3 regions of the Paenibacillus sp. FSL R5-0908 genome follow, and region 1 is predicted to be linked to each of the others. Evidence: riboswitches for the same ligand, from Rfam matches in the RefSeq annotation. Region 1 holds a riboswitch; each other region holds the start of a gene.
What was found. Region 1 has a riboswitch for cyclic di-GMP ahead of MKZ09_RS11395 (hypothetical protein). Riboswitches for the same ligand answer to the same signal wherever they lie in the genome.
Positions count from the first base shown of each region.

Region 2: another riboswitch for cyclic di-GMP. It lies ahead of MKZ09_RS03025 (choice-of-anchor A family protein); the one in region 1 lies ahead of MKZ09_RS11395 (hypothetical protein).
Region 3: another riboswitch for cyclic di-GMP. It lies ahead of MKZ09_RS01900 (anti-repressor SinI family protein); the one in region 1 lies ahead of MKZ09_RS11395 (hypothetical protein).

Region 1 covers NZ_JBBOUV010000001.1:2,605,625-2,615,999, reverse strand. The annotation lists gene MKZ09_RS11405 (NAD(P)/FAD-dependent oxidoreductase) at 1-649, opposite strand, end outside; partial or broken gene MKZ09_RS11400 (flavodoxin domain-containing protein) at 666-1,181, opposite strand; gene MKZ09_RS11395 (hypothetical protein) at 1,171-1,575, opposite strand; cyclic di-GMP riboswitch class I at 1,825-1,916, opposite strand; gene MKZ09_RS11390 (RNA polymerase sigma factor) at 2,121-2,639, shown strand; gene MKZ09_RS11385 (DUF4179 domain-containing protein) at 2,623-4,236, shown strand; gene MKZ09_RS11380 (Cof-type HAD-IIB family hydrolase) at 4,362-5,162, opposite strand; gene MKZ09_RS11375 (pseudouridine synthase) at 5,288-6,049, opposite strand; gene MKZ09_RS11370 (RsmB/NOP family class I SAM-dependent RNA methyltransferase) at 6,052-7,572, opposite strand; gene MKZ09_RS11365 (DUF309 domain-containing protein) at 7,674-8,123, opposite strand; gene MKZ09_RS11360 (GTP pyrophosphokinase) at 8,113-8,925, opposite strand; gene MKZ09_RS11355 (quinone-dependent dihydroorotate dehydrogenase) at 8,960-10,054, opposite strand; gene MKZ09_RS11350 (hypothetical protein) at 10,264-10,375, shown strand, end outside.
Region 2 covers NZ_JBBOUV010000001.1:644,829-655,203, forward strand. The annotation lists gene MKZ09_RS02985 (hypothetical protein) at 102-380, shown strand; gene MKZ09_RS02990 (undecaprenyl-diphosphate phosphatase) at 476-1,279, shown strand; gene MKZ09_RS02995 (hypothetical protein) at 1,507-1,722, opposite strand; gene MKZ09_RS03000 (SDR family oxidoreductase) at 2,185-3,006, opposite strand; gene MKZ09_RS03005 (MarR family winged helix-turn-helix transcriptional regulator) at 3,020-3,433, opposite strand; gene MKZ09_RS03010 (hypothetical protein) at 3,645-4,097, shown strand; gene MKZ09_RS03015 (ASCH domain-containing protein) at 4,187-4,600, shown strand; gene MKZ09_RS03020 (hypothetical protein) at 4,800-5,192, opposite strand; cyclic di-GMP riboswitch class I at 5,689-5,779, shown strand; gene MKZ09_RS03025 (choice-of-anchor A family protein) at 5,888-8,266, shown strand; gene MKZ09_RS03030 (alpha/beta hydrolase) at 8,414-9,349, shown strand; gene MKZ09_RS03035 (NusG domain II-containing protein) at 10,169-10,375, shown strand, end outside.
Region 3 covers NZ_JBBOUV010000001.1:423,757-434,131, forward strand. The annotation lists gene odhB (2-oxoglutarate dehydrogenase complex dihydrolipoyllysine-residue succinyltransferase) at 271-1,557, opposite strand; gene MKZ09_RS01895 (2-oxoglutarate dehydrogenase E1 component) at 1,610-4,477, opposite strand; cyclic di-GMP riboswitch class I at 4,948-5,032, shown strand; gene MKZ09_RS01900 (anti-repressor SinI family protein) at 5,060-5,215, shown strand; gene MKZ09_RS01905 (helix-turn-helix domain-containing protein) at 5,323-5,652, opposite strand; gene MKZ09_RS01910 (TasA family protein) at 5,822-6,430, opposite strand; gene sipW (signal peptidase I SipW) at 6,519-7,109, opposite strand; gene MKZ09_RS01920 (hypothetical protein) at 7,111-8,283, opposite strand; gene MKZ09_RS01925 (aldo/keto reductase) at 8,663-9,640, opposite strand; gene MKZ09_RS01930 (hypothetical protein) at 9,693-9,908, opposite strand; gene MKZ09_RS01935 (PadR family transcriptional regulator) at 9,999-10,375, opposite strand, start outside.

The DNA of each region.
Region 1 (10,375 bases):
CATACTCAGTTCCTGTTATAGACGCTACATCAGCTCGAAGAATAACCTTCACACCTGCTTGTTCAAGGTTCTCTTTAAGGAGCTGTGAGGATTTCTCATCAAGCTGTCTGCCCATCAACCGGTGAAAAGCTTCGATCACCGTTACCTGATATCCAGCTTCATGCAGCGCCCAAGCGGTTTCGATTCCCTGCACTCCCCCACCGATTACGGCTACATGGCTGCCATCCTGCAGGTTTTCTTTCAATCTGTCCGCGTCGTTCATATCCCGGAGGGTATGAACATTGTTCAGGGCGAAGCCCTCAAGGGAGAGTGCACGATTCTTCGCTCCCATACACAATAAAAGCTTATGATAAGAAACACTCTGCCCATCTTCTGTCACAACTATTTGCCGGTCCGGGTGGACAGAACGGATTCGGGTCGAGGTTTTTACGGAGATACGGTTATCGCGGTACCATTTTTCCTTTTTAATCAGCACCTTCTCACTGTGCAGGTCGGTAAACAGCCCTTTGGTCAGCTTAATCCGGTTATAGGGCAGTTGACTTTCCTCCCCTAGGATCGAAATTTCCGATTCTGCGTCTTGATCACGGATGGCTTTGGCGGCATGGACGGCGGCTACTCCTCCGCCAACAATAACGTAATGTTTTGTCATCCTATGTTCCTCCTCCCTAAAATGAACTCAGCAGCAAATCCGAAACAAATTCAGCCGCATTTTTAATTTTTTGAACTTTCTCAGGCTCTTTCGGGGAAAATCTGATTCGTACAGGGAACTCTACATGTGTCATCCCCGTGGTTTTAATAACCTCAGATGTGCTTTGCACCGTCATGTTTGTTCCATTCAGATAATCCTGAATGACTTCAATGGCTTCACCACTCCAGCCGTAGGAGCCAAAGGCTGCAGCAAGTTTACCTTCCAGATTCATATTGTGCAATTCTTTCAGAATGTTCTCCAGGTTCCCAATCATGTCCGCGTATTTAGTGGAGCTGCCAATAAAGACCGCGTCCGCTGACGTTATGCTGTTCAGAATATCAGTGGCACTACTTTTATCTGCATCCCAGACCTCTGTCTCTATATTATTTTCCTGCAAGCAATCCTGTATGATTTTGGCCATCTTCTTGGTACTGTTTTTGATGGTGGTATATACGATGGTTGCCTTTTTTCCTTGCGTCGTTTCACGGCTCAACCGAATCAAGCATGGAAACAGGATCGTATTGGCCTTTAGAGTAAAAGGCCTCCCATTCCGTTTTCTCCAGTCCAAGCCAATACTGTGCATCAGGATCGATCGGCTCCCCGTCATCGTCGTAACCTGAAGAATCGTCTTCAGATTCATCGATAAGCTCACTTCCATCTACAAGATAGTAAAACTCCTTATCGTTAGCATACAAGCTGTAAGATGTTTCTAAAAGACTGCTAGCGACAGTGCCTGCTGCGGCAAAATTCGGCAGACGGCTGATATCCAGCTTCAGAGTGTTGGTGTTGCTGACACGCACCCCGCCGCTTTGAATATCCTGTTTTTTGGTCACATCCAGATGGAAATTCTTTATTGCTTTGGAGGCTGCTGTTACTTTGCTGATCATTTGATCCGCAGTTACTGCTGATGTTGTAGCTGCAGACACGACTCCAGGATTAGACATCCATCCGATCGTTCCGGACAGCAATAAAGCACCTACTGCCAAACTAGTACCTATTGTTTTGAAAAAACTGTTCATGTACTTCCCCTTTCGGCCCCTTGTGATAATGTAACGCCGTATAGGTCGAAATAATAAAAGAGCTCAAAATAGACTACATATTCTTAGAGCAATCCTTTATGCTTCATAAGACATCCCTATGGCGGCCTGGCGATCATTTCCTTCTGTCGAAAGGCTTTAGACCCATGGCTTTGTGTCATCATCTTTCGATGATTTTACCTTTAACGCGGACATTCAATTAGTTTTAATTAGATTACGGACGCATGTCCCACCGCTAATTTTATCATGGTTATAATTACCTGTAAACGACTTATCTTCCATTCGAATTCGCTATGATACTCAGAAGAAATACTACAATCAAAATGAAAAATGAACGATTACATACGCTTATAAGTCTTATTAATGAGAACAGCAAAGACAGGGGGTGCAGCAAAATGAGTGACCGGGAAATTTTCGAGCTCTATAAAGAACAAGTATATTATTTTTGTTACTACTTAATGAAAAATCAGGCAGATGCGGAGGATATTTCCCAAGAGGTATTTGTAAAAGTTATCTTAGCGGATAAGTCGAAGGTAAGAAACTTGAAATCTTGGATTTTACGAATAGCTTCAAATGAGTGCAACAGTGTGATCAAAAGGCGTAAGACGGGGTGGATGAAAGAAGTACGTAATTATTTACTATCCAGGTCTGAGGAATCAAACCCTGTAGAAAAACGTTTGGATCGACAAGAAACTAAAAAAGAATTACAAGGGTTATACAGTCAGCTTCCCGACAAAATCAGAATGGTAGTAGTCCTTCGTTTTATCAACGAATTGACTGTACCCGAGATCTCTAAAGTTATGAGCATACCCGAAGGAACTGTAAAATCCAGACTGAACAAGGGACTTAAAATACTAAATAGAATGGGTGGAACCCAACTAAAGGAGCTGAATAGTAATGAGTCTCTATCTTGAAAAAGATAAACATATTCCCCGACCGGATTATGATTTGATGTGGACTGCCATAGAACAAGAAGCATATAAACGTCAAAGAAATCTGTATGCCTCCCAGAATACTCCTAGGTCTAATAAAAAGGTTGTTCCTATCAGTATTGTCTTCTCTTGCCTCTTACTTGTAGCCATTCCTGTATTCGCTAGTATGACGATTAATTGGGATAAAATTGGTGGTCGAAGTGTGAGCAATGCATTAAATAACGGCATCGGTCAACAGTATAATCTTCAAACTTCCAGTTCAGGAGTAACAATGAATTTGAACGGTGTTGTAACTGATGGAGAAAAAATGAAAATGCTGTTATCACTTGATACTAACTCTGATCTATCCCAATATACTGGATTTGCTACAGAGGAAAACCTCATGACTAGTGAATCCGGTGCCAAGGCAAAGGTATACGGTTATTTAGAATACGATCCTGAAAGCCAGAAACTCATTGGAGTATATGAGACACCTGATACATTAAAGGATGATAAAAAGGACTACAGGTTTGAAGCTCGGAATCTCATTTTTTACCGTGATCGGAATATTCCCTTACAATCTAATCATAAAGCAGGGGAAACTATCGATACTGGAGTTAAGCAATATCCAAGCATTCAAATCGAATCCGTTCGACATGTTTCCAATCAAACCATTATCCGTTACAAAGTCGCTGCATCACCATCTGACTTAGGACGGGGTAACCCCCATTTGGTAGTTAGTACTGGTGGTCAAGAGAATGAAGCAATTCCAACCATCATGCCTAACGAAGGATCGGATTTATTTATTGAACAGGTTTTCAATATAACTGAATCAGATTGGAAGGAAGCTAGTCTTCATTTTAGTTACATTGAAGAAGCGAAACGATTTTCAGGTACGTGGAAGTTCGATTTTAAAGCAGATGGACAAAAAGCAAGTGAGGCGATTTACACTAAGAAACTGTATAACAATCCTGAATTTCAAGAAAAGACCGGTATAACCTTAGATCAGCTAGTCGTTACCCCTTTGGATATCCAAATTCTAATAGATGAAAATGATTCTCTTAAAAAAGGAATTGTCCACTATAATACCGCTCAGTTGGTTATAGGTGATCAAACAATCACTGGGGGTTGGAATTTGAAGGGAGATCATTCCGAAAGCTACCAGCATTTATTTCAATTCGAATCTCCGGAATGGTATAACGACTGGTCCGATGTTCCAATGAAACTTATATTAAAGGATGCTGTCATTGAGAAACGTGATACTACTAAGAATTGGATCACTATAAACAAACCTAAAGAAGAAAAGCAGTTCACTTCACTTGATGTCGATGGGTTAAAAATTGAATTCACTTACTATACTGAGGGGGAAAATTTGATTGTCGAATCAACATCCAAATCTTCTGGCTTCAAAAGCGTTAACCAAACTACGTTATGGATTAATGGCAAAGAAGTTGTGCCAGAAATTACACCTAAGGGCATGATATCTACAGGAACTAATATTGATAACTACAAAGATATCCCTTTCGACGAAAAAATCGAACTGAACCCTGGTATCTATAAATATAGCGATCCTAGCCGGAACGAGGAAATTAAACTTTAATACAGGAAGTTAATCTAAGGGCGGATTATTTTTAATAGAATCAATTCTGTTTATGTATCTCTTTTATTTCCTTCACAACAAAAAAAGCATAGAACGGACTCAAGTCCGCTTTATGCTTTCCATAATTAAGATAAACAATATTTAACCAGCGCATCTCGCACACCATGCTCGTTGTTAGACCCCGTTACAGCATTCGCTGCCGCTTTGACCTCAACCGGAGAATTATCCATCGCAACACCCATACCCGCGTATGTAAGCATAGAAATATCATTAAAATAATTACCGATCGAAAGAACTTCCTCTTGCGGAATTCCCAGCTTCACAGCCAGATTCTTCAAGGCGTTGCCCTTGGAGGCTTCCGGATGCATCAAATCAACGAAAAATTCACCACTGCGCAAAATATTGTACTCATGGGTCCAAGTACGCCATTCACGTTCAGCTTCGTCAAGGATTTCTGATTGTGTAAATACAGTAAACTTAACAACCGGTTCACGGAAATCTTCCCATGCAGGCAGTGTAGCCGGTACGATACGGAAGTGTTCATACATATAATTGGCTTCTTTGGTCAGGTTTTCTACATTATCTACATACATATCAAAAGCCGTATTCACATCATAATGAATATCATGCTTTCTACAATAATCAATATAAGGGTCAAGACCACGAGCATCCATACCGTATTGGTGCAGCACTTCCCGATCTTTCACACGAACCGTAGCAGCTCCGTTATGACCCAACACATAACCAGATAATCCCATTTCCTCCATGAAAGGAATCGAGTTCTGCGGACTGCGGCCGGTACATAACACGATTTGCCCGCCAAGACGCGTAACCTCAGCAATGGCTTCTTTATTCTCAGCGCTCAAGTGGTGATCATCATTCAACAGTGTACCATCTACATCTAGTGCAATCAGTTTGTATCTCATACTCCCACCATCCTTGTCTTTCTTTTTCTATATATATTGAACCTGGCTATTTGAGTTAAGTTTCAGTCGCAACTGCTATCCCAAGTTTCCAAATTCAATTTATATACCATTTTTTCTATATATTATTATTCTGATGCTTCTGTACTTAAGAGTGCCAGTTCCTCTAGCGTAAGTTCACGACTAGCTCCCAGTGGCAGGCTTTCATCCAGCTTCAATTCTCCCATAGATACTCGTTTCAGAAAAGTGACTTTTTTGCCGACAGCTTGGAACATTCGCTTCACCTGGTGAAACTTTCCTTCTGTGATGATCAGCGAAATATGTGAGATTACTTTACTGCCGCGTTCTCTTCCCAATATAGTTAGCTGTGCAGGTAAAGTAACATATCCATCTTCCAGCTCGACACCTGCCGCAAAAGCCGCTACATCGTCTGCATCTACGTCTCCCTCAACTGTAGCTTCATACGTCTTAGGGACATGCTTGCGTGGCGATAGTAGCTCGTGAGCAAGCTTTCCATCATTGGTGAGCAGAAGCAGCCCTACTGTGTCCTTATCTAACCTTCCTACAGGAAAAGGTTCAAACTGTACATATTCCTGTTTTAAAAGATCCAGAACGGTCCGATCCCGCTTGTCCTCTGTTGCCGAGAGGACTCTCGGTGGCTTATTCATCATAAGATAAATAAATTCGCGATAGGTAACAAGCTCGCCGCCAACCACAATTTTATCGTGATAAGGGTCTACATGAAATCCACTATCCTTGACGACTGCACCATTCACGGTAATTAAACCTTGCTTTGCTTGTTTACGAATATCGCTGCGGGATCCTACCCCCATATGGGACAATACTTTATCTAAACGCTGCTTTTTTGCAGTTTTCCCTGATAGGCTCATTCTTACATCCACCTCCAGCCTGCGGGATATTCATTCTTGAGCACACCGTCCTGCCACTTCCCCCAGCCTGCACTATAACCATCTATGCAGACCAGAACGTATCCTTTTTGGGTAGTTCCTATTTTAATAGAGAGACGTTCTTGACCAATCAACAATGTCTCTCCTTTAAGATAGGAAATAGCTTCATTACTCGTACTGGAAAGTGAGACACTTCGGCAGCTCTCTTCAGGGTGTAACGCGGTAGCCATTGGATGTCCTGGGATAAATCTGCCGTTACGGACATGTCCTACGTACCATCCTGGACGAATCGCCTTTAATCCATTTAATCTTTCCTTAGGTAGTGGGGAGATGTACAGATGATCACCGAAGAAAATCGGATACCCTTTTGGCTCCCAGCCAAGCTGATCTTTTATAAAATCTCCATATGCAGCCAAGGCTTGCTCTTCTCCAGATCCTTGACGGCCACGTTCAGCCCCAGCAGCAGATTTATTAGAGAACTTACCTTCTTTCCTTCGTCTGGCTTCTGGTTTGTTTGCGGATTTAATATGATCAGTGCCTTTTTTATTCGTATTCCGTGTAACTGCGCTCAACTTAACTTCGGCTTGATCACGTTCCTCCGCAGATACCTTTGGCCCCACATGCTGCAGCACAGCCATGAAATGTCCTTCACCTTTTACTTTATGCGGCCATAGTCTTGCCGTCCCTGATAGTTCTCCAAAACCAGGAGCAAATGAGCCAGTGCCTCCAACTGTAATCACCGAAAACTGTGGATGTTCAGAAATAAACTCCGCTATAATTTCCTCATTTTCTTCTGTAGCAAATGTACAGGTCGAATAGACAAGTGTACCTCCCGGTGCCAACGCTGTTGCAGCAGAACGTAAAATATCCCGCTGCATGGCAGCATATTTGGCAGGTGTACCTGAATCCCACTGCTTCACCATGTCTTCGTCTTTACGGAACATCCCTTCACCTGAGCATGGAGCATCAATCAAGATTTTGTCAAAATAAAGCGGGAATGCCGCTGCAATATGATCTGGACTTTCGTTTAGTACGATACCGTTGCGCACCCCATACAGCTCTAGATTTTTGGCTAAGGCTTTCGTGCGCTCTGGATGAAGATCATTGGTAACCAACAAGCCTTCTCCTGAGAGCTTGGCAGAAATCTGTGTGGATTTGCCCCCAGGTGCAGCGCATAAATCAAGGACACGATCTCCTGGCTGTACATCAAGTAGTTCCACAGGTGCCATAGCGCTTGGCTCTTGAATGTAATACAATCCCGCGTGATAATGTGGATGTTTACCTGGTCTGGCCCCATCCTCTGTATAAAATCCGGTTGGACACCACGGAATGGGTTCCAGCTCTAAAGTGGAAAGAGCTTGCAATTTCTCCACTGAAATTTTCAAGGTATTAACACGAACGCCTCCGTTAGGGGTCTCCTTGTACGAATCCGCAAATTGATTATAGTCCGTTCCCAGCAAGTCCATCATACGCTCGCTGAAAGAACTGGGCAGTTGTGCCGCCATGATGCCGTCCTCCTGATAGTACTGCTAAAATTTAGGTGTTTAAATATTCAAGGAACACCCTTACGGGTGTCCCTTTGGCAATACTCATTTATAGAGGATCATTATTTACGATGAGATGAGGTCGGTCTTTGAGGACCTCGTCGTTGAGGATTATTCGGTGTGATCACCTTAGCCGCAGAGTTCACTTCATCCGCTAGACCTTGATCAATGATTTCTATAGTCAGATCATAATAAGAAAATGGCTGCTGCTCAGACTCCATGCGGCGAACATAATCCTTCACTTCCACCACTAGCTTAGCCAAATTAATGCCGAGTGTCACTGCTGAATATTCTTCCAGCTTGGCAGCAGCCCCGCTTAACATAATCGTTGCACCACGCATATTATTATTACGGCAATGGTACAACCCAACAGCTACTTGGAGAAGTGCTTTGTACAATGGGTCGCGTTGCTTGGCAAGCCATAGCTCTTCGAGCACCTCGTGACATTCGAAATAATCCCGGTCACGATTAAAGTACACTAGATAAGCCAAGTACAACGGATCATAAGCCATCCGGCAAACTATCCTTTTTAGCTGCGGAGAGAAGTCCCCGTACATGATCCAGAAGCTCCTTCATCGCTTCCATGTCCTGAGCCTGCCATATTTCGTTAAATCGAGCCTGAGTATCTATAGCCTCATTCACCAAGTGATAGAAATACAATTGATGAATAGATTTGAGAATTTGAGTCGTCATATTCGAGTTTTCCTCGAAGGTCTTTTGCGCTTCCAGGATTTCATCACGAATACTGGACATTTCGCTGTCCAAGATGGAGGCTGCTTCAGCTGCGGTTTTCAGGCGCACTCGCATTTCATCCGGCAAGCTTTCCCGATATTTATAATTCAGAGAGTGCTCTATGGTTGCCCAAAAATTCATAGCTAGTGTACGAATTTGGATCTCTGCGAGCACTATTTTTTGTCCCAGAGCTGTCTGCACAGGATATTTAATAATCATATGAAAGCTGCGATAGCCGCTCTCTTTATAATTGGTAATGTAATCCTTCTCATACAGGACTTCAAGATCCTTACGAGCCCGGATATATTCGGCCACTCTGCGGATATCCTCCACGAACTGGCACATAATCCGGATCCCGGCTATATCTTCAATGCCTGTCTCCAGATCCTCCATCTTCACATTCAGGCGCTTAGCCTTTTCCAAAATGCTTGACAGCCGCTTTACACGGCCAGTTACGAATTCAATCGGCGTGTATTCCTCTCTTTTCTTCAACTCCGAACGCATTGTTTTGAATTTAACTTTCAATTCTTCCACAGTCTGTTCATATGGAAGCAAAAAAGTTCCCCAGTCCCTGCCGTCCATCGCCTTCGTCCTCCTGTCCTTTCGACTCCTTCAATCAGTGATGATCAGCACCCACTGCTTCAGAGATATGACTGAATCCGTCCCGCCGTAAGAGCTGCCGTAATCCGGCATGCAGCCTGCGGTTAACCTCCGGTCCTTCGTAGATGAGTGCTGTATAAATTTCGACCAGACTTGCGCCTGCTCTTATCTTGTCATACGCATCCTGACTGGTGAATATGCCCCCTGAACCTATGATCGGCATCTTCCCTTCAGTCTGGCGATAAATCCTACGAATGATTTCCGTTGACCGGTCACGAAGTGGCTTACCGCTTAATCCACCTGTCTCATTAGCCTTTTCATGACTAAGTCCATCCCGGTTCAACGTAGTATTCGTAGCAATAATACCATCCATACCAGCTTCTGTCAGTGATTGAACCATATACTCCAATTCAGAGTCACTTACATCTGGAGCAATCTTAACCAACAAGCTCTTATTCATGCCTGTGGCTTTACGCTGAATCTCCATTTCTTCCTTTACTTGTGCTAGCAGGAACGCTAATTCGCTGCCATGCTGGAGACTGCGCAGCCCCGGTGTATTTGGTGAGCTGATATTGACCACAAAAAAATCACCGTACGGATAAAGCGTACGGATACACTGACGATAATCTTCATGAGCCGCTTCATTACTAGTTATTTTATTCCGTCCAATATTTACTGCTATTGGAATTCTGCGATTTTTTAATTTTTTTAGACGCTCTGCCATAGCGTCAGCCCCTTCGTTATTGAAGCCCATACGATTGATCAGAGCTTCATCAGAGGGAAGACGGAACAAACGCGGGCTATCATTACCCGGTTGACCCTTAGGGGTAACCGTCCCCACTTCCATAAATCCGAATCCGATCGAAGAGAATCCAGAAACGGCCTCGGCATTCTTATCCAAGCCTGCTGCCAGTCCAACTGGAGTCGGAAAATGTATGCCAAACAGATCAACTGCTAAATCTGCCGTTTCAGGAACGCCATACATTAAACGCAATGCCGCGCTTCCCCCTGGAACTGATGATGATTTATCCAATCCACCTATGACGAGATGGTGAGCCTTCTCAGGGTCCAGCTTAAAGAAAATTGGTTTACCAAAATTACGATACAACACCGTTCTCGCTCCTTAAGGGGTACTTCACTAATCCACGTGTCTACCCGATTCTGTAGGTTTCTTCTTAATTTTAGCCTTTTCTTGAACAAAAGAAAAGCATTTTACCCTGTAAGTGTGCAGAGAGCTTAACCCAAAGTATAGTAATTTTCTTGTAAACGCATTACAATATAGGGGTAATCAGCGATTAAGAGAGAAAGAAGGTATGCTGGATGTCAACTAAACGTAAACCACCAACTTTGCAGCAAAAGAAAGAAGAAGTTAATCGTAAAGCGCTAATGTGGATCGGCGTAAGCTTAACTTTACTAATTCTTCTCATCATCG
Region 2 (10,375 bases), 2.0 Mb from region 1:
CTGTACAGACGCCTTAGCGTTTCGACAATAATATTATACTTAATATTTTGTGTTTTGCAAACCAAAGACCCCCATATCCTTGGTCGGGGTGGCGGTTCTGTGTGGTTTCTCAGCGCTTTGGAATCATGATGGTGATTGAGGCTCCACGCACGCGGCCGCAGAATGATCAGATGGAAGTTACGTTTCGGTATTCATATCTGCTGCATGCTCCGAAATTGATTATCCAAAATAACGGGCAGCAAGTTCAGAAGATTAACGGATTTTTTATTGATCAAGGTTTAATGTTTGATTCTGTTGTTATGCTAACGGGAAATGGTAGTTTAATAAAGGAGTTACTTAAGACTGGAATAATGAGCAATGTGACAATTATGTCATTCTGAATTGAATATTGTTAGGTTAATCGATGGGGAAGTTTACGTGTCTCCCTTATACTGGAAATTAAATGATTTTATTTCCGTAAGGGGACAATCCAATGATGACTGACGTAATTAAGGCAATAATACTTGGCATAATAGAGGGCTTAACTGAATTTTTACCAGTATCATCTACTGGACATCTTATTTTAGCAGGCGATTTGCTTAGCTTTGAGGGTGATGCTGCAATAACTTTTAAAATTGTTATTCAGTTGGGTGCAGTGATGGCAGTTCTAATTCTTTATTGGAAAAGGTATTTGGAGATTGGGGTTAATATGATTAGAATGGATTTTTCCAAAAGCAAAGGATTAAATGTCATTCATATGATTTTGGCTATGTTACCAGCATTAATCCTATATCTTCTCTTCAAGGACACAATAAAAAGCCAATTATTTGGCCCAACCCCTGTTTTGATCGGTCTAGTTGTTGGTGGTGTGTTGATGATCATTGCAGCGCGGAATAGGCGGACTGAAACCGCTGGTACTATCGATGAGATTAATTATAAACAGGCTTTCGGAATTGGTCTGTTCCAATGCTTGGCGTTATGGCCGGGATTTTCGAGATCAGGTTCGACGATTTCAGGTGGCCTGTTGCTTGGCACTAGCCAAAAAGCCGCTGCAGATTTTACATTCCTTATTTCCGTGCCAGTTATGTTTGGTGCAAGCTTGTTGGATTTGTACGATAGTCGTGATTTGCTGAGTTCTGACGATTTGCTTCTAATGTTAATTGGCTTTGCGACATCCTTTCTTGTGGCAATGATTGCAGTAGTGACGTTCATCAAACTGATTAAGCGACTTCGATTGGAGTGGTTTGCTCTATACCGGTTTGTTTTAGCAGCTCTCTTCTATTTAATTGTCATACAGTAATTGGATTAGTTAATATGAACATCATGGGAAAGAAGCTTTTAAAAAGGGTTATACATCATATCCTGCACAGATTGAACTAGAGGTTCAAAACAAGGGGAAATCACCAAACAAGACAAAGCTCATGTAATCTATGAACTAAGGAATGAATTTTCGGTGAAAGCACTTCTACAGCTAGCCGTTATCCCTCGTTTGTTTCTTCTACCATCAGTTTAAGGTGGGACTTTTGCTTACCAAGTATTATAGTTCGACTGATACTTAACATGTTTGTTCTCATAGCTCTCATTGGGGTAATCACGTCTGACAGACTGCAAGTAGCCTGAAATTGCAAATGCTGAAATAAGCCCCCCTATAATTCCTGTGATTAAGCTGAATGTTGAAAATCCGAATGTGGCAACTACACCAATGGAAGACAATGCTACAAGCAATAGACTGAATATTTTCATCTTTATACACACCTCCATTTTGTATATGTAGTAATTTGAAAATTAAGATTGATACGTTACTATATTTGATCGGTTTCGATAAAAAAATAATATTTCAGCAAATCTTTAGACGGGCTTCATACTTATTTAAGCTATGAGGATTATAGTAAATACATAACCCCCTTATAAAATAGATCTAGACCCTGCCGGAAGTTGGTGGGGTCACTTTTTTGCACAGAGTAAATTTATAAATATGGATTTCTCCTTAAATCTATACAAAGAAGCGCCGCCCCTTTTGGAGACGCCGCTTCTTTATAGTAGATTCTATTCTTTTGCTCAATTCTTGATTTTGGTGATTTTTTTGGCGGTAACTTGTGCAGGGAATGAATCATCACTTACTTCAAAAAACACTTTAATCTCATCGCCTTTTTTATATTTAGAAGGTGCAACTTTCCTGATGGTTTAGCCCAAAAACCTCCATGATTAAACTAATTCGTACTTATAGTCATGTGCAAATTCTTTGAATGTAATGGGTCTTTTACCAAGTAATATTTCTAAATCAGGCGTGGTTTTTTTGGCTAATCCAATTTTTGCTGTGAAGTAAATTCCAATCATAACAGTAACAAATTCTTTTTGGATTCCTTTTGTTAACATTTTATCTCTAAACTGAAGAACGGATGGATTAACATATTTGATTGTTTCTCCTAGCTCTTCAGATAAAATTTCAGCTACTTCATAGTAATCTAGCGCTTCAGTCCCCGTTAACGAGTAACCTTTATTTTCATGACCATTCTCAGTTAGGACTCTAGCTGTTACAGTACCGATATCACGAACATCGATAAAGCTAGTCTTGCCTTTTCCTGCGGGTACATAGATCTCCTTTTCTTTACGTAGCTCTTCCCCATGTTGAGCAATTAAGTTTTGCATGAAGAAACTTGGGCGTAAAAAAGTATATGGAATTCCTGATTTTTTAATGATTTTTTCTATTTTATGGTGTGGAACAATTGGGTTTTTCTCTACGCCCAATAGGGATAGAAACACAATGTGTTCAACTCCGACTTCCTTTGCGATATCTATGAGAGGTTGGAAATATTTTTTTGAGTCAGCTATATGAGGAGGGCGCAGTAAAAATAATTTTTTCACTCCTGTTAACGCTGGACGAAAAGAATCAGCATTTTCAAAATCTAAATAAACATACTCACTGTCCTTTCGATGGGAGGCAATTTTAAAAGGTGTTTCACTTTTCCTTAGTTCGTTAACCACTTCACGTCCTACATTACCGGTTGCCCCTGTGATTAGAATCATAAGTTTCACTTCCCTAACTAATATTTAAATAGATCGTTTTAAGCACGTTCATAAACGTGGACATTTCTTGTTCAGAAATATTTTTAAGTGCGTTATCCATGATTTCGTCACTAAGAACTTCTATTTGATTCTTAATTATCATTCCCGAATCTGTAATGAATACAAGATTTGATCGTTTATCATTTGGATTATCTCTAATGTCCAGAAGCCCTTTTGCTTTAAGTCGCTCGAGTATACCCGTTATTGTAGGGCGATCCGAGTAAGTTCGCTCTGCAATCATAGCTGGAGTTGTTCCTTCTAAATGAATAGATATATCTTTTAATACGGCCCATTGAGGAGCTGTTACATTATAAAGTAAAAGTTTTTTTGTTAAGCTTTTTTTCATTTCAAGACTTACTCTTATTAATAACTGTCCTGGGTTGTCCATAAATTAATTCCCCTCTTTACATAGTTTGTACACTAACTATTTGATTAGTATACAAACTATATTCTCCTTTATCAATTTTAATTATTTTATTTGTTTAAATTGGGGGGAGTTACAGGTGAATGTCTATAATATTGATATTTAGAACTTTTGTTTGTATATAATAAAAATGAATGTTCTTATAGCATACATTAAGTTTTGGGAGGGGAATATTATGATAAAATATGGATTTCAGTTTTCGTTGAAAGGCCTTTTATTATACACTTTACAGCTACTTCCTAATATAATCTGGATGTTAGTGCCTCCTGCAAATAATGTGCTTACTGGAAACAGTTCCACCCATAAAACATTGAATATTATAGAAGGATTGTTTGGAGTGTTGACGGTTATTCTTATGGTTGTTCTGATAAACAAAGGCGAAGGAAGTAACAGCAACCTTTACATTGGACTAGCAGTTTTGTTTTTGGCAGCCTATTATATTTCTTGGATGCTCTATTATAATGGGGTGGTTGCTCCGTGGTTACTGATACTAGGAATTGCAAGCATGCCGCCTTTGTATTTCTTTTTCGTTGGACTTTGGATGAAAAACTATCTCCTCCTCGTTCCATGTGCTATTTTTGGAATTACCCATATTTTGATTACTAGCATGAATTTTTTGAGACCATAAATTATACTTATGAATTACTGTGACCATACTCTGAATATGCAAGCCTAAGGTGATCGTTTCAGGGTCATTCGTAGGAGAGGATAATTATCATGCGGTGTATAACAATACGGCAGCCTTGGGCGACCTTAATTGCTCTTGGTGAAAAAGAGTTTGAAACTCGTTCATGGAGAACAGCCTACCGCGGCGAGTTAGGCATTCATGCCGGGATGCGGATCGACAAAAAGATTTGTGAACAGGAACCGTACAAATCAGTATTGGCGAGACATGGCTATACAGCGAATAATTTGCCGACAGGAGCTATTATTGCTACAGGTCAGCTCGCGGGATGTTATGTGGTTACTCCAGAGGTGGATTTAAGGGAATGGATCAATGGGAACGAATATGATTTTGGCGACTATAGCGAAGGACGGTTTGCTTGGAAGCTTGAAGGGGTTCATCCATTAAGCCATCCGATTCCAGCTAAAGGTCGGCTAAGCTTGTGGGAGCACTCTAATCACTTCTGAACGGCGAACAATATTTTTAATGTAATTTTTATGTGCCTATCAGCTTTTTTTCAGGTTCGAGGTATATATTAGAGACACCAAACACCCCCCAGTGTTTTGTGGTATATCTCTCTCAGGTCTTGCCAACTCCCATGGTAAGGCCTATTTTTTTGTTCACTAATTGATTGGGGGGAGAGAGCGCAGCGGCTTCTATACAGCTTTACTTAATCTGGTACTGTTCTTCGTAACTCTTAAAAGATGAAATATCCAGCCCTAGGTATCTGCGCATATGGATGGCAGCCTGAGCCGCAACAATGTCATTCAACAGCAGCATTCGTTCGTGATAGCCACGACATATATACTTGGCTTCAATTCCCGTATTAAGTCTGTTTTGCTCATACACCTTGATTCCCCGTCTTCTCATTTCTGCACGAACATCCCTTAGATCTGTTGTAGCTACTGCAGCAGCTGTTCCAAGCACCTCCAGATAAGGGGCGGGTGTTCGTAAGTGTGTAGATAAAATGGCGGAGTCCCGTTCGAAAGCTGATAAAATCATCGGAAGCAATAAATAAGATTTCACCAGCATGTTGTCCCTGCTTTCTGCTCTATGCATGAATCTCATCACCTCTAATAGGAACGTATATTCGTATTCTACCCCGATATTCCAAAAATAATCAATGGTATTTCTAAACAGCTTATCCAATGTGATTAAATTCACAACTAAATAACGAAGAATAAATTATATTAAAAATTGTAATAATAAAAATTAATATATCGGACGCACATAAAGGAGAATTATGATGGAAAAAGAGGGCAGCCTCCAGCGTGGATTGTTTTTTGGTTTAATTCTGAGTGTTCCCTTATGGATATCCATATTGGGCTATATACAGTTACTTTAAAATTTAATGAAAAACCTTATGCGAAGCGCCTTTAGGCGCTTTTTTTGTGTGGTACTAATGCGGGGGGATTATCGAAAGGAATTGATTGACAATTGTGGGTGTCGGGCGCTAAACTGTTATTAATTCAAAAGTATTAAAAGTCATAGACTGTTATTGGATAGAATGCTTCAGCTACCAGTTCTGGACTTGCAGTGTAATACATATATATAGTCATGATAATAGCAAACCGTCTGAAAGGGCGGGACGCAAAGTCCAGGAGTCTAAAGTGTCTTAAAGGCACAATGACCGTCCGACTGCCATGAGAAGGGAATTCCACTTCTTTTTGGCGGTCTTTTTTGTTGTTAGGTCCTTTAGAGTTTCTGGTAATTATTCTGATTAATATAAATCATAGTTTTAGGAGGTGTGCCATTTGAAAAGAAGAATAAAACCGTTACTCTCGCTTGTATTAGCTGGGATTTTGACGGTAGGTAGTGGGCTTTCCTCATTGGGAGCTGGAGTTGCTGGAGCTAGTAGTTCTTCTACATTGGGAATTGCAGCGGTCTACAACGTGTTTATTCTAGGGGATATAACAACAGTTTCGGATACGGAAGGAAGGTTTGCTGCTGGAGGTAACGTTAACTTAACCAACTATAGTGTTGGAGATAGGTTGAACGCTGCAGAGGTTTCCCTGACTGACACACTTGTTGTTGGAGGGAATCTTACTTTCAACGGAGGTACTGTTTATGGGAATATCGTGTACGGGGGAGATTTTTCAGGGAATGTAACGCTCCTCAAGGGTGGTACAAAAAGACAGGGGAGTACGATTGACTTTTCAGCCGTAGGTCAGTCTTTGAAGGACAAATCAGCAGAACTTGCAGCATTGCCGGCGAATGGAACAACAGTGTACCAATATGGCAGCCTTACCCTGACAGGTACAGATCCTGCGGTCAATGTTTTTAATGTTCCAGGAGATAACGTCTCTAATACCTACGGAATTACAATAAATGTTCCTTCAGGATCTACTGCAATTATTAATATTGATGGTTCTAACGTAAAAATGAAAAACTTCGGATTTCTACCTAATAACGTGTTGAACAGCAAGAAAATTTTGCTTAACTTTAGCCAAGCTGCGTATCTTGATATGGCAGGCATAGGTGTAATGGGAAGCATACTTGCCCCCTATGCTCATGTTGATTTTATTAATGGTCAGATTAACGGTACTTTAGTGGCGGCTTCACTCAAAGGTACTGGTGGTGGTGAATTTCACCACTATCCATACGATGGTGATGAACCTGGACCAACGCCGACACCAACGCCGACACCAACGCCAACAGTGACACCAACGCCGACACCAACACCGACACCGACGCCGACAGTGACACCAACGCCGACAGTGACACCAACACCAACGCCGACAGTGACACCAACACCAACGCCAACACCGACGCCGACGCCGACAGTGACGCCAACGCCAACGCCGACAGTGACACCGACGCCAACACCATGTCCCACGCCGACAGTGACACCAACGCCGACACCAACGCCGACAGTGACACCAACGCCGACACCAACGCCGACAGTGACACCAACACCAACGCCGACAGTGACACCAACACCAACGCCAACACCGACGCCGACGCCGACAGTGACACCAACACCGACACCAACACCGACGCCGACAGTGACACCAACACCGACACCGACGCCGACAGTGACACCAACACCAACGCCGACACCAACACCAACACCGACGCCGACAGTGACGCCAACACCAACGCCGACGCCGACAGTGACACCAACGCCGACAGTGACACCAACGCCGACAGTGACACCAACACCGACGCCGACAGTGACACCAACGTCGACACCGACACCGACGCCGACACCAACGCCGACAGTGACACCAACGCCGACACCGACGCCGACGCCAACACCGACGCCGACAGTGACGCCGACACCAACACCGACAGTGACGCCGACGCCGACACCAACGCCGACGCCAACAGTGACACCAACGCCAACACCAACGCCGACAGTGACACCAACGCCGACACCAACGCCAACACCGACGCCGACGCCAACACCGACGCCGACAGTGACACCAACACCAACACCGACGCCGACACCAACGCCGACAGTGACACCAACGCCGACAGTGACACCGACACCGACAGTAACACCAACGCCGACGCCAACGCCAACAGTGACACCAACGCCGACGCCGACACCAACGCCAACGCCGACAGTGACGCCGACACCAACAGTGACGCCGCCTGAGGCAACACCGACACCGACGGTAACGCCTGAAGCAACGCCAACACCGACGGTAACACCAGAAGCAACACCGACACCGACGGTAACGCCAGAGGTAACACCAACACCAACACCAACGGTAACGCCTGAGGCAACACCAACGTCGACACCAGAGACTTCGGTGTTCCCGACACCAACGCCATCATCCGTAATTGGCACTATAGTTCTTGCAGAAGATCCTGTGCCGCTTGGGCCTGTAGCTTCGCCGACACCAGCGCCAGTACCAACACCAACACCAACACCAACACCGTCGAATAGCACAGAAGTACTTGTTGATGATGATGAGATCCCATTAGGTCCGGTACCGGCAGTGACACCAACACCAACACCTGATGAAATCATCGTAGTAGACGATACGATCCCATTAGGTAAGCCACCTGTGAAGGAATTGCCAAAGACGGGTGAATCAAGTCCTGCACCTTACTATGTAGCAGGTTTAGGTTTTGCACTTATCGGATTATTAATGAGAACCAAGTTCTCCAAAAAGAATAAATAATAAACGGTAGAGCAACATAGAGTCGCTTTCGGGGGGTGTCCCGATGGCGGCTCTATTTGTATGTCATGATTGCGATAGTTTGGTGCATTCTAAGTAGATGGTATACTCTTGTTGCAAAAGAAATGAAGAGGGGATGGCGAAGGCGAATTGATATGGTTCATTATTAGCGCTGTAATCATCATAGGGATTCTAATCTATGTGGGATTTTTCTTCTATGGTATTGCTATTAAACGAGCGCCAAAGGTATTTCTAAGTAATAATCCTAATCTGAAGGCTGATCCTCCGGTTGCCGGAGCTTCTTGGGGGGAGGGGAAGGATTGGGTCTCTCGCCAGAGCTTTGAGAATATTGAGATCGTATCTGCAGATGGACTTAAACTAAGAGGTTACTTACTCCAATCTAATCGTGCTGCGGGACGCACAGCCATTCTAGCCCACGGTTATTCAGGTAAAGCAAAGGATATGGGGGCGTACGCCAAAATCTACTACGAGAACTTAGGCTTTAACATCCTAATTCCCGATGCAAGAGGGCATGGAGATAGCGCAGGGGATTACATTGGTTTTGGTTGGCCGGAACGAAAAGATTATTTGCAATGGATTGAATACATGATTAAAAAGACTGGACCCAGTGCTCAAATTGTGCTTCACGGTGTTTCTATGGGCGGCGCTACAGTGCTAATGACCTCAGGGGAAGATCTTCCGCCGCAGGTAAAAGCTATTGTTGCGGACTGCGCTTATACCTCAGTAAAAGCACAATTATCTTACCAACTACGACGCATGTATCGCTTACCAAGTTTCCCTTTCGTACAAAGTGCAAGTCTAATTACCCGCTTGAAGGCGGGGTATGGTTTTGGTGAAGCCTCTGCATTAAAACAAGTGCGGAAAGCGAAGGTTCCGATTCTTTTTATTCATGGGGATGCGGATAACTTTGTACCTTTTGCTATGATGAATGAATTGTATGAGGCATGTCAGAGTCCAAAAGAGAGGCTCATAGTACCGCAAGCGGGGCATGGATTGTCTTATGATACGGATAAGGCGGGGTATATAGATGTAGTAACAGCTTTTGTAAGTCGATATGTAAAATAAGTCCTGAACGTAGACAGCGCCCGATATCCGCTAGGTAGCGGTTATCGGGCGCCTATATTTTTCCACACATGACGTAGTCCTTGAATAAGGAACGTACCGTCATGCTTTCTCGTTATATTCATCCCCCGCCGTTCGTGAGTAACGGGTGTCTTGATTCCTTGTTATTTCCAGCAGCCGTGTGGCGAGAATAATCCTTCCAATACGACAAAAGCCCTACCTCTCTTTTGCCCTTGCGGCTCCATTGACCGCGCCAGTGTGAATCGGAATGCTATATTTCGAATTTAATCTCATAAAAAGGAAGAGTACTGCAAGAAAACATAAAGCCTCTTTGTCCAAAATGCCGATGTGTATAATAGTCGGCCTGACATCTTCTTGGTGGGGATATTCAATATATCGAAAAACAAATACCATATAAATATAACACACTATTGTTTAAAAGGCAAATATAATAATCAATTCCAAGATAAGGTTTATTTGATTCTAGAGAGAAACAAACCTCGATAAGGAGCGCTTAGATTTTGAAAGTAACTTAAATTGGGTTAATTGTGAATTATTCCGGAAAAGCTAGTAAACCAGAGGAGATGGGCGATCTCGGTGCAAATGGGCTAAAATGTAAGTTGGGTATTTTTGCAAACGCTACAAACTACAACTGAAAATACCAGAGACGAATGGGTTGTGTCTGCTGGGGTTATTTTGCGTGCCTATTTTGTGAACAGCTCTCTAAAACTGACAATAAACTCCAACATTGATTGAAGGATTGAGGGTAGACCGTTATAATTAATAAGTCTGGATTTTAATTAAAAAATAAGGGAGATTTTTATGAAACGCGCAGATGTGTGGCTGATTTCCATCGTATTGATTGCTGCGCTCGCTTTTCTCGTACCGAGATGGTTTTCGGACAATGATGACAAAGGTGGGGCCGGTAAAAATCTCATAGCCAATGTAACGGTGGACGGTGAGTTATTTAAAACGGTAAAGCTTACAAAAGAAGAACAAACCATTGAGGTCCGCACGGAACGCGGCTAT
Region 3 (10,375 bases), 2.2 Mb from region 1:
CCAATAGCTGTATATAGGCCCTTTAGTTGTATTTGATGCAGCTATTACTGGTTAGATTAGTGGAAATAGACGTTTTTACGGATTTTAGTTGTAGAGAATGCAATTAGAGAAGAGGATATGAGCGAATCAGAAATAAATAAGTGTATAAAATACAGTTAAATCGTATGCAGGGAAGGCAGCAATTGGATCCAGATATAAAAGAAGGTATCCCCAAAGCGAGAGCTCTAGGGATACCTTCTTTATATTCTTAAGTCGAAAAGTTGACCAGCGTTAGCCTTCTAGCAGTAGTGCTTCTGGATCTTCCAGCAATTCCTTCACTTTGACCAGGAAGCTTACCGCTTCAGAGCCGTCAACGATCCGGTGATCATAGGAAAGGGCGATGTACATCATTGGACGGTTTACGGTTCTTTCTTCGTCCAGCGCGATTGGACGCAATTGAATCTTATGCATCCCTAGAATACCCACCTGTGGTGTATTCAGAATCGGTGTGGATAACAAGGAGCCGAATACGCCACCGTTGGTGATGGTGAATGTTCCGCCTTGCAGCTCGGAGAGGCTGAGCGTATTGGCACGTGCTTTGGAAGCGAGCTCGCCAATCTGGCGCTCGATTTCCGGGAAGCTGAGCCGATCCGCATCACGGACTACGGGAACTACAAGTCCTTCTTTCGCTGCAACAGCAATACCGATGTCGTAGAATTTCTTAACGACCAGATCTTCACCGTCGATTTCGGCGTTCAGCAGTGGATAGGTTTTAAGCGCACCGATCACAGCTTTGGTGAAGAAGGACATGAAGCCTAGTCCAACTTCATGTTTCTCTTTAAAAGCATCCTTGCGGCGCTTGCGGATGTCGAGGATCGCTGTCATGTCCACCTCGTTGAAGGTGGTAAGCATGGCCGCGGTCTGCTGCGCTTCGACCAAGCGGCTGGCAATCGTGAGCCGTCTGCGCGACATGCGCTTGCGCTCCACGTTTTTGCCCTCGTCCGGCGTGGCTTTGCCCGCTGCCGGCTTCGCTGGCTCCGGCTTGCCTTGCGGCGCCGGAGCTACCGGTGCAGCGGCCTGCGGCGCTGCTGCACCATGACCGGACACATCGGCTTGGCCAATCCGGCCGATAGGATCACGGGCGCTAACCTCTCCGAGGTCGATGCCGCGCTCCCGTGCCAGCTTGCGTGCGCCCGGCGATGCCAAGGCAGCGTGGCTGTCGCCACCTGCTGCAGGCACTTCGGGCGCAGCTACAGGCGCGGCTGCTGCTACTGCGTTGCCGCCTGCCGGTGCCGCTTTAGGCGCTTCGGCTTCGCTTTCAGCGGTCCGCGGCGTACTGCCGCTTGCGGCTCCAATGATGCCGATGGCTTCGCCAACGGCTACGTTCTCGCCCGCTTGACGCAGGATGGTGGAGATGACACCCTCCACCTCTGCACTAATTTCCAGATTGACTTTATCCGTTTCCAGCTCAGCGAGCACATCGCCTTGACCTACCGTGTCGCCTTCTTTAACCAGCCATTTGTAGATGGTTCCTTCGGATATGGATTCTCCCAGATCGGGTACTAAGATTTCTGACACAGGCCGTTTCCTCCCCAAACATAATGGTTTACGCTATTGTGATACCGTCCTCTTAAGAGGACGGTACAGCCGCTTGTACGTTCGAATTTGATTTTAGGGCTTCTGTTACAATTCTACGTTGTTCGAAGCTATGCACATCTGCATAACCACTGGCCGGGCTGGAACGTTCCGGACGGCCGATATATCTTACGCCGGCATTCTTTGGTGCGATGGCGCGTAACCGAGGCTCACTATAGCTCCAGCCGCCCATATTTTTCGGCTCTTCTTGCACCCAGACAATTTCCTGAAGGGAGCTGAAGGAGTTTAAATGTTCGCTTAACTCTTGTTCCGGGAACGGATAAAGCTGCTCTAGGCGAAGAACATGCAGCCACGACCAATCCTTATCCTGTGCTGCTTCCAGTTCTGTTTGGATGTCGATAGCCACTTTACCGCTGCAGACTACGAGCCGTTTAACTTCACTTGGTTTCTGGCCAAGCAAAGATTCAGCTAATACAGGCTTGAATTGTCCTGAAGCCAGCTCGGTTCCGGCAGAAGTGCTGCGCGTATTCCGAATGAGACTTTTCGGCGTCATAATGACTAGCGGTCTAGCATCTTCCTGCCCGCATAACGCTGCTTGGCGCCGCAGCAGATGGAAATATTGCGAAGCGGTAGTCAGGTTAGCGACCGTCCAGTTCTCTTCAGCGGATAGCTGCAAGAACCGTTCCAGCCTACCGCTGGAGTGCTCAGGTCCCTGTCCTTCGTAGCCATGCGGCAGCATGATGACGAGATTGCTGCGCTGTGTCCATTTGGCGCGTCCAGCGGCAATGAACTGGTCAAAAATAACCTGACCCGCGTTGGCGAAATCACCATACTGTGCTTCCCAGATTACGAAGGTTTCCGGTGCAAACACATTATAACCATATTCAAAGCCTAATACTGATGCCTCTGACAATGGACTGTTGTATACGCCAAAGGAGGCACGGGAATCGCTTAGCTGATGTAGTGGGGAGAACAAATCTCCTGTTTTACTGTCGTGCAGCACCAGATGGCGATGTGCGAAGGTTCCGCGTTGGGCATCTTGACCGCTCAGTCGGATGGGCGTTCCATTTTTCAGAATGGTAGCGAAGGCTAACGTTTCAGCCAGTGCCCAGTCGACCTTTTCACCTTCATTCAGTGCATCTTTACGACGTTGTAAAATGCGCTCCAGCTTCGGATAAACCTGGAATCCAGCAGGAACCGTCAACAGTTCACGGTTGATCTCCTGCAGGCTGGAGATGGATACCGCTGTAGTGTTTGCCGCTGCGCGGTCCGTTTGTAGAGGAATGAAGGCTTTGGGTTCTTTTTTCTTATGATTGCCTTCCTTCATATTATCGTACGCACGCTGCAATACACTTTCTGCTTCAGCATTCATCTTTTGTACGTCTTCGGCGGTAAGAACCTTTTCGTTTTTCAGTCTCTCTGCATAAACCTTGTAGACGGTCGGATGATTGCGAACCTTACCGTAGACAACAGGTTGTGTGGTTTCAGGATCATCCATTTCGTTGTGACCATGACGGCGGTAGCCGATGAGATCAATTACGAAATCTTTTTTGAATTGATGGCGGTATGCGCTAGCTAAACGTACGGCTGCTACGCAGGCCTCTGGGTCATCAGCGTTGACATGGACTATCGGGATTTCATACCCTTTGGCGATGTCACTCGCATAATGCGTAGAACGGGAATCTTCACTTTCAGTCGTAAAACCAATTCGGTTATTAACAATGATATGGATCGTCCCACCATTTTGATAACCTTGAAGTTTGCCGATATTAAGCGTTTCTGCAACAATTCCTTCACCTGGAAAAGCAGCATCGCCATGCATCAGCACCGCCATAGCTTTACTGGTATCAATCTTCGGCAGTCCTGCAGTGCTCCGATCTTCTTGTGCGGCACGAGTGAAACCTTCCACGACAGGATTGACGAATTCCAAGTGACTTGGGTTATTCGCTAGTGTTATTCTTGTGCGTACGGTTTCTCCTTCACGGACAGCACGGTCTGCACCGAGATGGTATTTCACATCACCTGTCCAGCCATAGTTAATGCCTGTAGAGCCTTCGGAAGGGAAAAGCTCCTTGTTCGGAGAATGATGAAACTCTGAAAATATGATATCATAAGGTTTGCCCAAAATATGTGCAAGAACGTTGAGGCGGCCGCGATGCGCCATGCCCATCAAAATATGCTCCGCACCGTCATGTGCAGCAGCACGTACGATTTCATCTAACATCGGTACAAGAGCATCATTGCCTTCAAGACTGAAACGCTTCTGACCTACAAAAGTCTTGTGGAGGAAGGTTTCAAATTGCTCTACCTGAATCAGGCGGTTCAGGAGCTCTTTGCGTTCTGTATTATTTAGGGGTGCTGGTGAGCTGGTGGATTCTGCCTGTCTATTTAGCCATTGCAGTTCTTTTTCTTCATGCACATGCCCGAACTCATAGGCGATGGTCTTGGTGTATGCCTGACGCATACGTTGCACGGCATCCCATCCGGTATGCACATCATTCGGCGCATTTTCCCATATAAGCGTTGCAGGCAGTGCGATCAGGTCTTCGCGGGTCAGCCCATAGGTTTCAAGCTCAAGATATTTTGCCATGGGATTCTGATCGCGTACCAGCGGATCAATTTCAGCGGCCATATGGCCATATATACGAATATTGGCGATTAGCTTGGAAGCTCTTACTGCTTTTCTAAGCCATTCGGTGTCTCCCGAGATGCGCGGCTGAGGAGCCGGTTCGCTATCTGGAGTTAGGGGAGGAGGTCCCGAATTTGTAAAAAGCTCGCGATAATTATTTTCTACGGTGGAGGGATCTTTCACAAACTGTTCATATCTTTCTTGAATGTAGCCTAAATTGGGTCCGTAATACTTACTCCAAATGGATTCGTTATAGGGCTCTTTGGCTGCCATGAATACATCCTCCTTAACGGATGAACTCCATACGTGACATTTTGTGTCAACGCTTACTGGAGCTGTGATGATTGCGGTTTCATTTCTCATCTTATTGTGCTACTTTCAGCCACTGTAATCAATTCATTCTTTCGTCCAATACGTTCGCAAAATGGTATGGGTTAGCTTGTTCTAATGAAAAGAAGGGTGTTTCTTCTCATTACCCATTCTAAAGGCCTATTAAAATGATTCTATTATCCTTATTTTTAACTATTAGGTCAGTAAATATTTATTTTGCTAGTACAATTTATTTTATGTAACGGACGAGTATCGTGATAATCGGACAAGATCTTTGAAAAAAAATCTTTTATTTTTCGTTTTTAAAATAAAAAGTAACCAGGAATCGACACACTTTTCCGCTTTCTTTTTGTATAATGTTATTGCAGATAGTAATTTTATAGTTTTTTAAGTAGATCCTTTCGTGAAAAGGGTCCAGTAAAAGGTAAACTTGCCGAAAGGCAGGGGCACAAAGTCGCGGGTCTAAGGTAGAGATACTATGACAGCCGGATTGCCTGGGGACGTAAAATCTTAGGGGGAGATTTTTTGGAAAAGTCCAACCAGGGTAGCAACAGAGAACAGCAGTTTATTGATCTGGATCAAGAGTGGGTACATTTATTATTAGCAGCTAAGAAGGCTGGCATTAAGGCAGATGAAATCCGCCAGTTCTTTCATGAGAAAACTGTGCAGATCGTGCAGTAATACATTAGAGGGGTTACATATCGAAAAAGGGCACAGCGGTTCTTCGCTGTGTCCTTTTTCGATATGATTTAGTAGAAGAGAGGATCGTACCAGATTGGTAGGAAGTATTAATCCTTTTGATCGAGCTTCCATTTCTGATAGTCCAGAAATTCTTTGAATTCGCGTTTGCTAATGCCTGAGTCCATAGCTTCCTGCACCAATCGGAACCATTCCGAATCTAAATGTGATTCCTCTGCATCATTGGGTTCTCCATAGAGTAGGGCATGAATGGATACCTGAAGCGCATCAGCGATCTTTTCGATAAACTGGATGGATGGATTGGATTGGATGTTTCTCTCCACGTTGCTAAGATACGACTTAGCCACATCTGCTCTGTCCGCAAGCTCAGATAGGGAGAAACCCTTGTCTAGGCGGAGCTGCTGGATACGTTGGCCCATATTCTGTGGCACTATGCTGACGCCCCTCCGTAATTTTTGTTATTAGTATAGCAAATATCAATAAATCGGACAAAGTTTATTGTAAAGAGAAGAGCAGCAATCTGCTTATCCGTGGCCGGATTCAGGATCTGCTGCTCTTCGAGTATTTTATTAAATTACTTTATTGATCTTAGTAGTCTTTTTTCGCGCCTTGTTTAGCTACGAAATCCCAAGTCAGTGTCAAGCTATCGCCTTGGAAAATATTTTGATCTTGGTTATTTTCAACAAATTCGAATTGGACGGAGAAGCTGTCATTAGTACCGGCTTTAATACCGGATGCTTCGGTAAAGAGTTGATCCCAACCTGTATTTTTTACGAGATCCGGATGCTGACTTTTTAAAGCAGCAAGTGTAGTCTCATAAACTACATTTTCAGGAGAGACGATAGGTACTCCTTTGTCATTATTTCTAAGGAATTTAACTTTAATGAACTCGGCTAAATCAAGGTAGTTATCTCCTTTAGCATCCGTGATTTGAGTCGATGTATTCAGAATGATAGATCCGATATCGAGCGAACCATCGTTTTTCAATTTGAAGGATTTAGTTACAGTATCACCTGGTTTCAGGTTAGGAATATTAACGATGACAGAAGGGTCAGAGTTCAGATCGAGTGTACCCGCTGCGAATGTAGCTGTGCTTTGCGCAGTGTCGCTAAAGTATGCGAAGGTTCCTCCGCCGATTAATGATAAACCCAGTGCTGCAGATGCTACGCCAAGACCCAATGTTTTCTTGATACCCATAATAAAATTCCTCCTCAAATTTGTGTTGAATTTTTATAAAATTTATATATTGTATCTTCCGGTTCGTAAGCGGAAGTGGACAATCAACTTAGGGCTGTGTTTCTGTTGGGGACGGTGAGGCTGGCAGTAGGGCAGCGTTTTTCTTTTCTAATGCAGCTACAGCCTTCCAAGAGGTATACAGAGCATAGAGCAGAAGCATCAAGCCAGGCACGATCATGAGGACTACACTTCCAGCTTTGGAAACCGCGAAATTCATAGCGTAACCGACATAGGGTACAGTAACCCCGGTATACTGAGCTACAACATTCGCAGAACTGGTAGGGTTCATGTCGGGTGCGTCGTTGTTATCGCCTTTAGTGCGATAAACAGCTTCACCCGTAGCGTTATTGACGGTCGCTTCTACAATCCGGTGAGTAATGAGCAGATTATCTTCATTCCTAAAGGTGATGACATCGCCTGGTTTGAAACGATTCATATCCCCTCCGGGTTTTAATGCGACAATTGAGCCAGTCTGAATTCCAGGTTCCATCGATCCTGAGAGTACGGTTTTGATCTCATATCCGAAGAAAGCAGGTTCACCGCCGGAGGCCTTGGATAACACTACGGCTGCCACCAGCAGAATAAAGATCATAAGCATTAAGCTCGATAGGGTATTATTGATAAATTTTTTAATCCGCATCTTATTCTCCACCTTTCTCAGGTTGAGGGTCCGAAGGAGCTTGGGTTGCTACCGGCGGGGAAGTCGTACTGTCTTCCGCCTTTGCCGTCTCTTGTGGAACCTCTTGCTGAGGGACATCTTTTGGAATTGTGAGCTCTTCGCCAATTTCCGGGTTAACCGGGTCAGTGGGTGGGGCTTCCGGTTGTTCTTTATTTGGGGCTTCCGGAGCAGCTTCACCTGACGTTGGAGGGGTTGCCTCAGCTTTCGCTTTATCCTCGGCTTCTTGTTGCTTTTTCTCCTCAGCCAAACGTTCTTCTTCTTTCTTCGCTTCTTCTTCTTTCTTTGCTTGCTCCTCTAGCCGAGCTTTTTCAAGCTCTTCTAGTTTTTGCTCGCGAGTCTGACTGATCATTTGGAGTTTATCTTGAAGGGTAGTGATACCTGAGGTTGCCGATTCTTTAAGGTTAGTCAATTCGGTATTTAGAGCTTCATAAGTGGAGGTGAGGTCGCTAGAGATCACGCCGTCTGGTTGAGTGAAGGTAATCAGGAATGGCAGTGGCTGTGGAAACTCTCCTTCGCGTAATTCAAGTTGTCCATAAACATCACTGGTAACTACCGAAGCGAATGGAAGACCGACATCGTGTATGGAGGTTAGGTAACTAATAACTCCATTTAAGGAAGCATTCAAGGATTCCGAGATCACACCGCTTTGATTCAGGCTGCTTTGTAAATCTCTGAAAAATTGCTCATCCTTGATTTCTAGACAATTGGAATCTAGAGAAGTCATATATCCTCCTATCTGGAAGAGTAAGGCTGCTGCTGCACTTAGCTCATTGTGGATTTGATTCCAAATTTGGCTGTTAAACGCCAGTTGCTCGTTAACGCTATCTATTTGGGATTGAAGCGCCGCTATTTGCGAAGAAATCTCTTGTGCAGCGACATCAAGCTCTTCCAGCGACATCCCTTCTATTCCTGAAACGTCCGAGTGGTTAGCTGATGAGGGAAAGGGTTGTAGTGATTCTTTTAAAGTGAGCGCTCGATTAACATGCTCTTTGAACTCTGTAAGCAGTGCCTTGATCGAATTCGGAAATACTTCGCAAAAGCTAATCGTGCTAGTGGTTTGCGTAGCAGCTCCAAAGCCTCCATAGGTACCACCAACTTGCTGCGAGGTGTATAGAAATAAGACGGAGACAGCCATTCCTGATTGCAGTATACGTAATCCAATTTTCCTGTTTCTTCTAGGTCTTCTCCTAGCTGATCTGGGTCTCAGAGGAATACCTCCCCTCAATGTCTGTTTCTTTGGTTCGTTATTATCGTTCTTTATTAAGAACAACTTCTGTAATGAATCATACATGGAATAAATCAAAAAGAAAACTGCCAATAACACGCATTTGTACTCTATAAAGAACAATAATGTTTATTTATCTCTAAATAACTCCTTATATCGCTCGATTACTAAATATATTCGCAATAAAGAACGATTTGTATTAGGGGATTGGCAAAAAAATACCCGGCTCGCAGTAAAACGCGAGCCGGGTATAAGCGGAGTAATGAAGTTGAGAATATAAATGTATATGTTACGGAAGTTTTGAACCACGTGAACTAACATACAAGTCGTACCATTCCTTACGGCTAAGCTCCAGCTTGTCCGCATCGGCACAGGCAGTAATACGCTTCGGATTCACAGTTCCAATAACAGGCTGAATGGCAGCTGGATGTGTCATTAGCCAAGCTAGTACAATGGCTTCGGGTGTCGTTCCCTTTTCATCTGCAAGTTGTTGAACCATAGCTGCTGTTTGGACGATATTCTCCGGTTGATCCTCTAATGAACGCCCGCTAAATAGACCTTGGGCGAGTGGCCCCCAGGCTTGAAGCTGAATGTTCTCCATTCGACAATGTTCAAGGGTTCCCTCAGGAAAGATAATATCCTTCCAGGGTTCACGATTTACACTGATTCCAGCATCCACCCAGCTGATCTTAGCCAAGCTCATATGCAGCTGGTTTACGATAAAAGGTTCATCGCAATAAGTCTGCAGCAGCTTGATCTGAGCGGCGCTCATATTGGAAACCCCGAAATGACGAACCTTACCAGCGGCTTTCAGTTGATGTAATGCGGAGGCTACTTCCTCGGGATCCATTAAGGGATCGGGTCTATGCAGTAAAAGAATATCAATGTATTCGGTCCCAAGTCGTGACAATATTCCATCTACACTGTTCAGAATATGTTGGCCAGAGAAATCAAACGTATTAGTGCTGTCTCCAGGCTCCATTAGCTTAATCCCACATTTAGATTGAATTATGATTTCTTCACGTAGTCCTGGACGATCCTTAAAAATCTGACCAAATACCTTCTCCGCCTTCCCACGAGTGTAGATATCTGCATGATCAAACATGTTGATGCCTATGGAAAGGGCGGCATCAACCGCTTCATGCCCTTGTTTAACCTTCTCCGCAGTAATCGGCTCATGGTCCCAGTCACCGCCTAGCCCCATGCAGCCTAAAGCAATGCGGCTTGCGGGAATCCCGCGCTTGTTTAAAGGTAACGCTTTCAACAATGTGATTCCTCCTTGGAAATTATGATTGCGTACTTGTAGATATTGTACACTCTCAGAAGCCCGTATGGTATTTTTTGTCGCTGGAAGAGCGGTGTTTGGTCTCCTCTTTATTCTTTTCCTCTTGCTTTTCCAGCGTCAAATCTTCCATCGGAATCGGGTCTACATTCTGCTCACTTTCATGAAGGTCAAATAGACTTTCTTTCTCTGTTGGATATTGTTCCGGGTGATCCCGTTTGCCACCATTCAGCTGATGTTTTTCTTGGGTCATTTTTACCGCCTCGCCTTCCTTTGAGATTTAATGGATATTGTGCTCGTTAATAAACGTATTTGGACTCCCTTAAACAGAAAAAAGAGGCCATTAGGCCTCTAAATTCAATGGTGTCCCTACGTCTTTTAGCTTGCGTGCTACAACATCATCGTATAGGCGCTGCAGCCATTTCAGCTCAGTCAGGGTGTGCTCATATGTACCGTACATTAGATGCAGGGCAGAACGAGGCACGATGGAGATATGCTCCTCGTATACCTGATAAGCCAGATTAACCTGATGTTCTGTTTCCCGGAGGCGTTCCTCGAGCAGCTTCTCAACCTTGCTCTGATCGATATGACGGGACATAGCCAGGGCCATATACATCGGATGATAGAAGGGTTCGTTTTTCTTAATCTGTTGCAGGATAAGCTGTTCGAATAAAGCTTTACCTTGCTCCGTTATGGCATAGATTGTTTTGTCCGGCCGAT